DNA from 4 places in the Liquorilactobacillus nagelii DSM 13675 genome. Region 1 is predicted to be linked to each of the others. Evidence: predicted binding sites of a transcription regulator. Region 1 holds the regulator's gene; each other region holds the start of a gene.
What was found. Region 1 encodes Rex, which represses fermentation and respiration genes when NADH is low (regulators of the CRP and FNR family bind a similar motif). Its sites were predicted from a motif close to TTGTGAANTANTTCACAA; they were not measured.

Region 1 (3,209 bases):
GTGATAAATAGCCACGATCAAACTGCATTCCTTCAACAACATCTAATGAAGTATCAATACCTTTTGATTCTTCAATTGTAATAACTCCATCATTACCAACTTTTTCCATTGCATCAGCAATTAACTTGCCAACTTCCTCATTCGCAGAAGAAATTGATGCAATTTGTGCAATATCACTTTTTGATTCAACTTTATGTGACATTTCGCGTAATGCATCAACCGCTTTTTTAGTAGCCAATTCAATTCCCCGACGAATGCCAACTGGATTAGCACCAGCTGTAACATTTTTCATTCCTTCTGTCACAATTGCCTGTGCCAAAACTGTAGCGGTTGTAGTTCCATCACCTGCAACGTCATTAGTCTTTGATGCTACTTCAGAAACTAATTTTGCGCCCATATTTTCAAAATGATCTGCTAATTCAACTGCTTTAGCAATTGTGACACCATCGTTAGTAATTGTTGGAGAACCATATGATTGCTCTAAAACAACATTTCTTCCTTTTGGTCCTAAAGTTGATTTAACGGTATTAGCTAGTTTATCAACCCCAGCAAGTAATTTTGTCCGTGCATCTTCAGAAAATTTAACTTCTTTTGCCATTAAAAATTCACCTCATCATCAAAATTTAAATAAAAACAATTTTTTGAATCATATTAAAATTAAACTATTCAACGATAGCAACAATATCCTTTTCGTGCACAACCAAATATTGCTTACTTTCATATTTAACTTCAGTGCCTGCATATTTGTCAAAGATAACCAAATCATTTGGCTTAACCGACAAAGCTACCTTTTCTCCGTTATCCAGTACACGACCATCGCCTACTGCAACAATTTTGCCAGTTTGTGGTTTTTCCTGAGCATTACTTGCTAGGACAATTCCACCGACTGTCTTTTCCTCATCTTTTTGAACTTCTAAAATAACGCGATCTCCTAAAGGTTTAAGCACTCTGTATCCCTCCAATATTAGTTATGTTTTAGCACTCAGTATCTCTAAGTGCTAACCACAGTTATTACTATAATCAATTTGTGCTTTAATTGCAAGTGATTTATCACTCGAACATTGCAACTGCTAAATTATGGTATAATGACCAAAGTAATTCAGCTAAGGAGGGCCGTTTAATGGCGTTGAAAAAAAATTCCATGTGGCTATTAATTAGCTACCTAATCGTTTCAATCTGCTCAACAATTATCGATCATTACTTTAGAACTAGTTCCAGCCTTTACTATTTATTAACTATTATCGGTGTAACGGGAAGCATTGCAATGTATTTTATCAATCGGCAATTTGCAACTTATCAAAATTGGTTAGAAAAAAAATCAGTTTCGCAGCAGCAAAACTTAATCTTAGGTTTTGGTGGAGCCGTTCTTCTTTTAGCCACTCAACAACTTTGTTTTTGGTTAGAAAACTTAATTCTGCACCAAACTGATGCTTCACAAAACACAGCTGCTATGCTAGCTATTATCAAACATTACCCGATTTATTTATTATATGTGCTCATTGCTGCTCCAATTATGGAAGAATTAGTATTTCGTAAAGTGCTTTTTGGTAATTTAGTGACCCTCACCAGTCCTTTTATAGCTGGTATTATCTCATGCCTGCTTTTTAGTATTGTCCATGCTGATGGTCATTTTCTTACTTATGCAGCTATTGGTGGAATGTTATGCTGGATTTATGCCAAAAGTGGTCGAGTACAAACTTCGATGATTGCTCACATGGTGATGAACTTAATAATTGTCATGCTTAGTTTCAAATAAAAAAGCAGTCCGCTCACTTGCGGCTGCTTTGACTAATTAGGCATCATTTTCCTTATGTGAGCCAAATTTATCTAAGAAATAAATTAAGGTCTGCAATTCATTGGTTAGATCAACATTTTGAACACGAACAGTACTTGGAACTGTAATTCTTAATGGCGTAAAATTCAAAATTCCCTTAACACCAACTTCTACCAACTCATTAGTAGCTTCTTGAGCAACTGGTGCTGGTACTGTCAAAATAACAATTTCAATTTGCTGAACCGTAAGCTGTTCTTTCATATCATCCATATGATAAACTGGAACGCCGCTTTGAATTGTACCAGTGATATCTTCATTGATGTCGAAAGCTGCACTGATACGCACATTGTTGCTCTGGTGAAAATTATAATTTAACAATGCATGACCCAAATTGCCAACGCCAATTAGAGCTACATTGGTTAACTTATCTTGCTTTAAAGTTTTCCGAAAAAAGGCCAACAGACTTTCAACATCGTACCCATAGCCCCGCTTTCCAAGAGCACCAAAATACGAAAAGTCGCGCCGAATTGTTGCAGAATCAACCTTAACTGCATCAGCTAATTCGGTTGAAGATACACGCTGTTTACCCGCATCTGACAAAAAATGCAGGTAACGATAATAAATCGGCAATCGTTTAGCCGTTGCATGTGGAATTTTATTACTTGCCATAATTTTTCTCCTTTCAAGAGATTAATGATTTTTTTGATAAATTTAACAACTGTCTTGTTAAATAAAAAAGCTCAACCACCATTTTTCACAATTTACAAAACAAAGTATTGTTTATTTTTTCCTTAACTATGCTACACTAATTTTGTTTCGTATGCAATCAGAAGACTAGCTTTTTTTAATAATTCACAAGCTTTTAGAAACCAGCTTCACAAATTACTCTGAGGAAGTGATTTAATTGATTTTACTACAAGTCCAACACGTTGCTCGACTGTTTGGAGCAGATGTCCTTTTTAAAAATATTGATTTAGACATCCAAGAAAATTCACGAATTGCCTTGGTTGGCCGAAATGGTGTTGGCAAATCAACTTTATTAAAAATAATAATGGACCAACAACCAGCGGATCAAGGCCAAATAACGCGCGCAAAAAATTTGACAATTGGTTATCTTGCTCAAGATACCGGTTTAGTCTCAGCTAACACAATTTATGAAGAAATGTTAACTGTTTTTGAGCCCTTACGAAAAATGGAAGAAAAGATTCACCAACTTGAAAACAAAATCGCTAGTGATTCACAGAAAGTTAATTCAAAAGAATATCAACGTTTGTTGGCACAATACGATCAAATGCAACACGATTTTAAGGAAAATAACGGCTATGGCTATCAAGCAGAAATTCGTTCAGTCTTACATGGATTTAAATTTGATGAAAAAGATTATCAGCAAAAAATTAATAGCCTTTCTGGCGGGCAAAAAACTCGATTGGCTTTA
Region 2 (3,209 bases), 470 kb from region 1:
TATTGGCAAGATAAAAATGGAGAGTTGTGGGGAGATTTCAATGATCCAATGGAAAATGTGAGAAGAGGGTTTAACGCTTACAGGAAACGCAAAGGCTACATGACTCCTGAAAACATTCGAAAATTGCGTGAAAAATTAAATCTGTCAGTCAGAGAATTTGCTAAGTTGCTTGGAATCGGAGCCTCATCATTAACGCAGATTGAAAACAATCAACGGATACAAGTGAAATACCAGGATGTTTTATTTAAGTCTATTGAGGAAAACTATCACTATCAAAAGAAACTGCCTGATATTTTGCAAGCAATGTCAGATCATTCAGTGTCTAACAAGTTTGATACTCATGCATATGTTTCTGATAGTACTTTCTATAACACCTTGCAGCTGTGCGAAGATAATATGTTTTTTAATGACAAGACGTTAGGGGTTGTTGCATAATGAGTGTTTTACAATTCTTGGGATATAAGGTTATAGCAATGGAGTATAAACGAAATCCAAGGTTTGAAACTGTAACAGACCCTATTTCGCTAGAACCTAAGATAACAACAAAAATTAATGTAGAAAACAGTGATATTAATATCACACTATCGGTTATGGTCGGTTCTTTAGATGGCAAAGATATTCCATTCCAAGTTAATTGTTCTATAATAGGAACCTTTGTTTATAATCCTGATGAAGATCTTACCGAGGTTGGTTTGGACACTTTGGTACGTAATAATGCAGTTGCTATTCTTTATCCTTATGCACGTGCTATTGTCGCTACATTGACAACAACCTCCAACGAATTTCCGGGCTATAATATGCCAACAATCAATGTTAATAAAGTTCTAGCTCAACAAGATGAAAAAAATTGAAATAACCCCCTCGAATATCTTTATTATTACATTATAGATATTCGAGGGGGTTATAATTTTAAACACTTTGGCACGCAAACCCTATGGCCGTCTATTATTGCAACATTGACAACGACATCCAATAAATTTTCTGGTTATAAGCTTGCCGACGATCAATGTTAGTGATGTTAACTCAACAAGATAAAGATATAGTAAAGCCTATCATATAATAAGCCTCCGCGGGTCTATAATTACAAGTATCTTCGAAAAAAAATCACAAGTGATTACTTGAAATAAAAAAAGTCGATGAAAGACTAGACATTATGGTCGAATTGAACTATGGTGGACTTGTAAAAAATATCACAAAGGAAGATGCTTATGTCAGAACGTAGCTATGATTTCTTAATGCCAAGTGTTAATTTCTTTGGCCCAGGCGTGATTTCGAAAATTGGTGACCGTGCAAAAATGTTGGGTATGAAAAAGCCAGTAATCGTCACCGAAAAGTTTTTGAAAGAACTGAAAAACGGGCCAGTTGAACAAACAATTGCTTCTTTGAAGCAGGCGGGGATTGACTATGTGATTTATCAAGGAGTTGAGCCTAATCCTAAAGTGCATAACATTGAAGAAGTTAAGCAACTCTATCTGAAAAGTGGAGCAGATTCAATTATTACTGTTGGCGGAGGTTCTTCACATGATACTGGTAAAGGTGCCGGGATTATTTTAACTAACGGCGATGATATTACCAAACTGGCTGGTATTGAAACATTGACCAAACCACTTCCACCGCTAATTGCGGTTAATACCACTGCGGGTACGGGTTCTGAATTGACACGTCATGCGGTTATTACTAATGAAGAAACTCATCTGAAGTTTGTGGTTGTTTCTTGGAGGAATATTCCACTAGTATCATTTAATGACCCAACATTGATGTTGGATGTTCCCAAATCAGTTACTGCTGCTACAGGGATGGATGCTTTTGTCCAAGCAATCGAACCTTATGTTTCAGTTGACCATAATCCGATTACTGATTCCCAGTGCATTGAAGCTATTAAATTAATTGAAAGCTCATTACGTGAAGCGGTTGCTAATGGTCATAATTTGGCGGCCCGAACCAAAATGGTTGAAGCAGAAATGCTAGCTGGAATGGCGTTTAATAACGCAAATCTAGGTTACGTTCACGCCATGGCCCATCAATTGGGTGGTCAGTATGATGCGCCTCATGGTGTCTGTTGTGCTTTGTTATTGCCATATGTTGAAGAGTACAATTTAATTGCCTGCCCAGACAGGTTCGCTGAATTAGCAAAGTTTATGGGTGAAAATACAGCAGGCTTGTCAACTAGGGATGCAGCGATGTTGTCAATTAAAGCAATGAAGCAAATGGCAGCAGATGTGGGTATTCCTAAAACAATCAAAGAAATTGGAGCTAAACCAGCAGATTTTGAATTGATGGCTAAAAACGCCTTGAAAGATGGGAATGCCTTTTCTAACCCACGTAAAGGCAACCAAGCGGACATTGTCAAGATTTTCCAAGCAGCTTATGATGGTAAATTCTAGTCGCATTACAATAATATAATTTCCTTCAATATAATCTCCTGTGAATATCTTTACTAAAGACATTCGGAAGGGGATTATTTTTATTCTATTATGGAAATTGCTAAATTCGTGTCGGCTCATAACCATAGACTTGTAGAGGACACGGATTTTAAAATTATAGTTACTGGTTAGTATAAGCACAGAAAATGTAAATTTAAGTTAGTGAAAACAAAGGGGTTAGAATTACTCTACTGTATCAGATAGTAGTCCCTTGAAAACTGCTTGACCTTATACATGTACCAACTATGGTTATAAATGATTCAACAAAGCGTCAACGTTTTTATTATAAGAAGATATACTGTCATAAATGGTTTTCTTTTTGGCTTCGTCCATTAACACTAGTGTTGACAAGATTTCTACCGGATCACTACGACTACTGTAGTACGTGTAGTCATCACTATTTGCGTTCTGTTAAAATAAACATGGTAACTGTCCCATTTGCTTCATTTCCTTTAGAATCAATATGAGATTGACAGGCAAAATAAAGAGCCACAAGATCATTAGTTGTTACATCTAATAACCCAGTTGGCAAGCCAAAATGTTGCATATAAGACAGGTGAAAAAATTATTTTCTAAATTGTTAAAATCATTTGCGTACCTTCGCATGTACTCATTAGTGAATGAATATTCACGAGTATATCCGGAGAGTTTTTTTGCCTAAAGACGCTAGCAATGTTATTAATATTTTTGAAGTCACTTGATTGTCCTCTATAGAAAAAGCGTGGTAGCAACCCTCTTCCATCAACTGTTATGTTATCTTTTATAGAGTTCTGTGACCTCCTTTTT
Region 3 (3,209 bases), 440 kb from region 1:
AACAGGAAATGACTCATTCGGTTCAAGGCTTGGAACATGCACAATTGATGCGACCAGGCTACGCTATTGAATACGATATTGTTTCTCCTTATCAATTGCGACCAACATTGGAAACTAAGCTGGTTAAGGGCTTGTATACTGCTGGTCAGACTAATGGAACTTCAGGCTATGAAGAGGCAGCTGGACAAGGAATGTTAGCTGGAATTAATGCTGGCTTGCATGCTTTAGGCAAAGAAGAAGTTATTTTGAAGCGTAGTGATGCCTACATTGGAGTTATGGTTGATGATTTGGTTACTAAAGGTACCAACGAACCATACCGACTTTTGACGTCGAGAGCTGAGTATCGGTTGATTTTGCGCCATGACAATGCTGATTTAAGATTGACAGAGTTAGGTCATAAAATTGGATTAATTTCTGAAGAACGTTATCAGCAGTTTTTAGCAAAAAAAGCAGCTATAGCGACTGAAAAACAACGATTGGAAGAAACGCGAATTAAACCAAATCAGCAGGTCAATGACTTTTTAGCTAAGAAAGGTTCAGCACCGCTGAAAGATGGTGTAATGGCTAGCGAGTTTTTGCGGCGGCCAGAAGTTACTTATGCAGATTTGCAACATTTTATTCCTGCTCCATCGCACCCGCTTGATGCTCGAATTGTTGAACAAGTTGAAATTCAGTTTAAGTATGCTGGTTACATTAAAAAAGAATATCACAAGGTCGAAAAACTTAAGAAAATGGAAGCTAAGAAAATTCCAGAAAGAATTGATTACGCAGCTATTGAAGGTTTAGCGACTGAAGCACGACAAAAATTACAAAAGATTCAACCAGAAACTTTGGCACAGGCTAGTCGAATCAGTGGTGTTAATCCGGCAGATTTATCAATCCTGGCGGTTTACATTGAACAGGGTAAAATTGCTAAAGTTGCTGACTAAATTTGAGACTTTTTGGGTAATGGCTAAAACATTATGTTTTAGTCTTTTTTTGTACTGATAATTATTTAATCTGCACTTAACTTTTTGTTAAAAAAATCACAAAAGTAACAGATTTAATAAGTTTTTTCTAACTTTTAATTGAAATTAGGTTAATTAGCAATCGAACCGATTGAAATAATAGATTGTTAACAACCTAACAATCTTTAAAACAAACATATTTGGCGTTAAAATAATAATGTAAGCGGTTATAAAGCTGGAATCCAAATAATATTTCACAAGTATTTTATATGTTATATTGATACTAGAGATTTTGCTCTCACAGGATTAGCAACTCAAGGAGGTTGGATATATGTCTAAAAAAATTATTGATTTTAGTCAATTAGATAAAATGGCTAAAGAGTTTAAAACGGTTAAAGTTTTAAATGAAGACGGGGAAATTATAAAAAAAGACTGGGAACTTGATTTAAGTGATGAACAGTTGAAAGAATTATTCCGACAGATGATTTGGTCGCGAACATTGGATGAACGTTCAACAAAATTAAATCGTCAGGGGCGGCTTGGTTTTTATGCTCCAACAGCAGGCGAAGAGGCGAGTCAAATTGCTTCAAACTTTGCGATGGACAAGGCTGATTTTCTTTTACCAGCCTACCGTGATGTGCCGCAACTGGTGTTACATGGGTTGCCATTATACCAAGCTTTTCTTTGGTCACGTGGTCATGTTGATGGCAATAAGTATCCAGCTGATTTGGCTGCTTTGCCGCCACAGATTATTATTGGGGCGCAGTATGTTCAAGCAGCTGGAGTTGCCTTGGGAATTAAATTAAAGGATCAGCGACAAGTAGCCTATACCTATACAGGCGATGGTGGAACTTCCCAGGGTGATTTTTATGAAGGAATTAATTTTGCGGGAGCTTTTGAAGCCCCAGCCGTTTTTGTTGTGCAAAATAACGGGTTTGCAATTTCAGTTCCGCGTAATAAGCAGACCGCGGCGCCTACACTTGCCCAAAAAGCTGTGGCTGCTGGAATTCCGGGAGTTCAAGTTGATGGGATGGATGCGTTAGCTGTTTATGAGGTAACGAAAGAGGCTCGTGAATATGCTACAGCAGGAAATGGCCCGGTTCTAATTGAAACTCTAACTTATCGCTATGGACCACACACACTTTCTGGGGATGATCCTAAACGCTACCGGACGAAAGAAACTGATGATTTATGGCATCAAAAAGATCCATTAGTCAGAATGCGTAAATATTTAACCGCTAAGGGTCTTTGGTCGCAAGAAGAAGAAGATGGATGGGTTGAAGCGACACGTAACGAAATTAATGAAGCAATTAAAAAAGTTGAAAATATGCCGAAACAAAAAATTAGTGAATATTTGCAAAATGCCTTTGTAGATTCACCGGCAGAGATCCAACAAGAAATTGAACGTTATACTGCAAAGGAGGCCAAATAGTCATGACAAAAACGACAATGATTAAAGCGATTACGGCAGCAATGGATGAAGAATTAGCCCGTGATGACAAAGTGCTTGTTTTTGGTGAGGATGTTGGTAAAAATGGTGGTGTTTTCCGGGCAACTGAAGGATTACAGCAAACTCACGGCGAGCAACGTGTGTTTGATACACCACTTGCAGAATCAGGTATTATTGGATTAAGTACTGGTTTAGCGCTGAAAGGTTTCCGACCAGTTCCCGAAATTCAATTTTTTGGTTTTGTTTTTGAAGCAATGGATGAAATTGCTGGCCAGCTATCTCGGATGAGATTCCGATTGGGTGGCACTCGCAAAATGCCAATTACGATTCGTGCTCCATTTGGTGGTGGTGTGCATACGCCCGAATTGCATGCTGATAGCTTGGAAGGATTAATTGCTCAAGTTCCTGGCTTGCGGGTAGTGATTCCTAGTAATCCTTATGATGCAAAAGGGTTATTGATTTCAGCAATTCGTTCTGATGATCCAGTTTTCTTCCTAGAACATATGAAACTTTATCGTTCAATTAAAGCTGAAGTTCCAGATGAAGCCTATACTGTTCCGTTGGATCAAGCAGCCGTAGCCCATGAAGGACAAGATATCACTTTAATTAGTTATGGTGCAATGGTTCAAGAGTGTTTGAAAGCTAGTGATGAATTAGCAAAAGCTGGCATTTCAGCTGAAGTAATTGATTTGCGGACGATTTCTCCAATCGATGAAAAAACTATTTTGGCTTCAGTCAAAAAGACCAGCCGAGCTGTAGTTGTTCAAGAAGCTCAAAAGCAAGCTGGTGTAGGGGCACAGGTAGCAGCTTTG
Region 4 (3,209 bases), 470 kb from region 1:
ATGAATTTCTGCTGTAAACGAGTGAAAAGTTCGCTGACTTTTTCGTAGCTATCTAAGAAACCAACTGGTTGATCAAGTGAGTATTCATAGATGAACCGGGCAATTTTAGCTGCATCTAACGCTGAACCACCACCAATGGCAATGATCGTATCAGGTTGGAATTGAGCCATTTGTTCGGCAATTTCAATTGTTTGGCCTAATGTTGGATCAGGGTTAACAGTACCATAAATTGAAGTCTTAACCGGTTCGTCACGTAAAGCCAGCTGTTCATAGATTTTGTCAACAAAGCCGAATTTTACCATCCCGGGATCGGCAACGATAAAGGCGCGCTTAATATGTTCAACTTGGTCTTGCAGATAAGAAATCGCATTTTTTTCATAGTAGATTTTTTCCGGTAAACGAACCCATTGTGGACGATTTCGACGTTTAGCAACAGTTTTGATATTTAATAAATCATTAGTAGATAAATTATGTGACAATGAATTTTTCCCCCATGATCCAGTTCCGAGCGTCAAACTTGGACGCAAAGCATCAGTATAAATATCACCTAAACCGCCAAGTGAATCTGGCTGATTAACCAAAATTCTAGCTGCTTTGGTTTGGTCAGCGTATTCGTTGATGAACGGATCGGCTTGTGAACCGATTTGAATCGCGGCATTGTGACCAGCACCTTGATAGTTGAGCAGGTCACTAACAATTTTAATTCCGTCTTGACGATCTTTAGCTTTGTAAACTGACAGGAGCGGTGAAAGTTTTTCTGATGAAAGTTTTTCGCCAATGTTTTTTGGGTCGAGTTCAAATAATAAAACATCCTTGCCAGCTGGCAATTCAACTCCTGCTTGAGCAGCGATCCAAGTTGCGGGCTTACCAGCTACTGGGCCGTTAACTCCATGTCGGTCATTGAAAACGAAATCGGCAATTTTTTGATAGTCTTTCTTTGGAACGACGTAAGCTCCTTTAGCTTCCATTTTCTTCAGCCATGCATTATAAGCAGGGGCTTCCACGACAACTGAGTTTTCTGTTGCACAAATCATCCCATTATCAAAGCGTTTTGATAATAATAAATCTTCAACTGCTCGATCTAAGTCAGCGGTATGATCAACAAAGATTGCACCATTACCAGCACCAACACCCATGGAAGGATTACCGGATTTCAATGCGGCGTTAACCATGCCCGGACCACCAGTAGCTAAAATCGAAGCAATTTTGGGATTGCGGATTAATGCAGTAGTGTTATCCAAACTTGGTGTTTCGATCCATTGGACAACATCCTTAGGAGCACCAGCTGCAACTGCAGCATCATATAAAATTTTGGCTGCATGCGCAGAACATTTTTGGGCTTGTGGGTGGAAAGCAAAGATAATCGCATTGCGAGTCTTAAGAGCCATTAATGTCTTGAACATAGCGGTTGAAGTTGGATTAGTTGTGGGTACAATCCCAGCTAAAACTCCTAGAGGAGCCGCAATCTTAACTTGACCAGCAACTTTATTTTCACCGATTACACCAACAGTTTTTTCATTTTTGATTAAATTATAAATATTTTCGGTAGCAAATCGGTTCTTGGTATCCTTATCTTCAACAATCCCACGTTGCGTTTCATCAACTGCTTCATGTGCCAGTAGCAAGGCTGCTTCGGAACCTGCTAAAGCAGCAGCTGCGACAATTTTGTCGACTTCAGCTTGAGTATAGGAAGCATAAGCTTTCTCAGCAATTAAAGCCTTTTCAACCAAGCTGCCAGTGTAAGCTTCAGCTTTTTTGTATTGTTTCGCCTTTTCTTCAGGAGAAAGGGTCTTTTTAACCTTTTTTGTAACCGTCATGTGGAAATCCTCCCTAAACGTAAATTTGACTTTAGTTAATTGTGAAATTAATCACTATTTTTGGTACAAATTTATATTACCGCTTTTTATTGTGAATTACAACACTTTTACAAAATAAAATAAAATTCAATTAATTAAAACACTTTTCTGATAATTACCTATAATATAGCCTGTTTTTAAATCAAAAAACAAATAATTGACAAAAATTATTCTAGTGCTATCATATTATGTGAATATAATCACAGACTTAGAGGGAGTTTTGATTAATGAAAAAAGTATTATCAATTAATTCAGGTAGCTCATCATTAAAAATTAGTTTGTTTTCGATGCCGCAAGAAGAACGTTTGGCAAAGATTATGGTTGATTATGCTGATGAAAATAATCAATTGGTGACAATCAAATTATCGGATCAAGCTTTAATTGCACATCACTATACGGAAAAATTAACGCCAGTTGAACTTGCTTTAAAACTTTTAAAAAAATATAAGATTATTACTCAGTCGACAGAAATTGCAGCCATCGGTCATCGGATTGTTGCTGGAGGGGAGTTATTTCATTGCTCAACTGAGATCACACCGGCGATGATGATCAAGTTGGAAAGTATTAATGAGCTTGCACCATTGCACAATCCAGCTAATGTTGCCGGAATTCGTGATGCCCAAAATTTACTCCCTGGTTGTCCACAAATAGCAGTTTTTGATACAGCCTTTCATACTGATTTGCCACCAGAAAATTTTTTGTATGCTTTGCCAATGGAATACTATCGTAAATATAAAGTTAGAAAATATGGCGCCCATGGAACTAGTCATCGTTTTGTGGCCCAACAAGCGGCAAAACTGTTACAACGTTCACTAACAGACTTAAAATTAATTACGCTGCATTTGGGTTCAGGTGCTTCGATTAGTGCGATTAAAAACGGCAAGAGTTGTGATACCTCGATGGGCTTTTCACCATTAACTGGTTTAATGATGAGTACTCGCTGCGGAGATGTCGATCCTTCAGCTTTAGTTTATTTATTGAAACACCATGCTTTTGCAGATATGGATGAGTGTATGAAAATTTTAAATCAGCGTTCTGGTTTGCTGGGGGTTTCGGAAGCTAGTCGTGATATGCGAGAGATTGAACGCGAAGCAGAAATTAATCCGCAGGCGGCATTGGCCGTTAAAATGTTTGTCAAAAAAATTTGTGACTACATTGGTGCATACTGGTTGGAGCTTGGTGGTGCAGATGCGTTAGTTTTTACTGGTGGAATCGGTGAAAATGATAGCCATTTGCGTGAACTGGTTAGTCAACGGTTGGAATGTTTGGGAATAAACTTCCAAGTAAAACAAAATCAAAGCCGCAACTTGCCGTTTGATTTCGCAACAGCAAATAGTCGGGCTCATTTATTAG

Region 2: a site for Rex is predicted at 1,179-1,196, ahead of G6O73_RS05430 (iron-containing alcohol dehydrogenase). Genes of this name have one in related genera too.
Region 3: a site for Rex is predicted at 1,014-1,031, ahead of pdhA (pyruvate dehydrogenase (acetyl-transferring) E1 component subunit alpha). Genes of this name have one in related genera too.
Region 4: a site for Rex is predicted at 1,857-1,874, ahead of adhE (bifunctional acetaldehyde-CoA/alcohol dehydrogenase). Genes of this name have one in related genera too.

The regions. Positions count from the first base shown of each region.
Region 1 covers NZ_CP049304.1:1,509,504-1,512,712, forward strand. The annotation lists gene groL (chaperonin GroEL) at 1-598, opposite strand, end outside; gene groES (co-chaperone GroES) at 663-947, opposite strand; gene G6O73_RS07645 (CPBP family intramembrane glutamic endopeptidase) at 1,121-1,756, shown strand; gene G6O73_RS07650 (redox-sensing transcriptional repressor Rex) at 1,793-2,443, opposite strand; gene G6O73_RS07655 (ABC-F family ATP-binding cassette domain-containing protein) at 2,679-3,209, shown strand, end outside.
Region 2 covers NZ_CP049304.1:1,036,177-1,039,385, reverse strand. The annotation lists gene G6O73_RS05440 (helix-turn-helix domain-containing protein) at 1-435, shown strand, start outside; gene G6O73_RS05435 (protein-export chaperone SecB) at 435-851, shown strand; gene G6O73_RS05430 (iron-containing alcohol dehydrogenase) at 1,209-2,384, shown strand; gene G6O73_RS12785 (FRG domain-containing protein) at 2,821-2,970, opposite strand.
Region 3 covers NZ_CP049304.1:1,948,816-1,952,024, reverse strand. The annotation lists gene mnmG (tRNA uridine-5-carboxymethylaminomethyl(34) synthesis enzyme MnmG) at 1-929, shown strand, start outside; gene pdhA (pyruvate dehydrogenase (acetyl-transferring) E1 component subunit alpha) at 1,279-2,379, shown strand; gene G6O73_RS09825 (alpha-ketoacid dehydrogenase subunit beta) at 2,382-3,209, shown strand, end outside.
Region 4 covers NZ_CP049304.1:1,043,301-1,046,509, reverse strand. The annotation lists gene adhE (bifunctional acetaldehyde-CoA/alcohol dehydrogenase) at 1-1,817, opposite strand, end outside; gene G6O73_RS05465 (acetate/propionate family kinase) at 2,084-3,209, shown strand, end outside.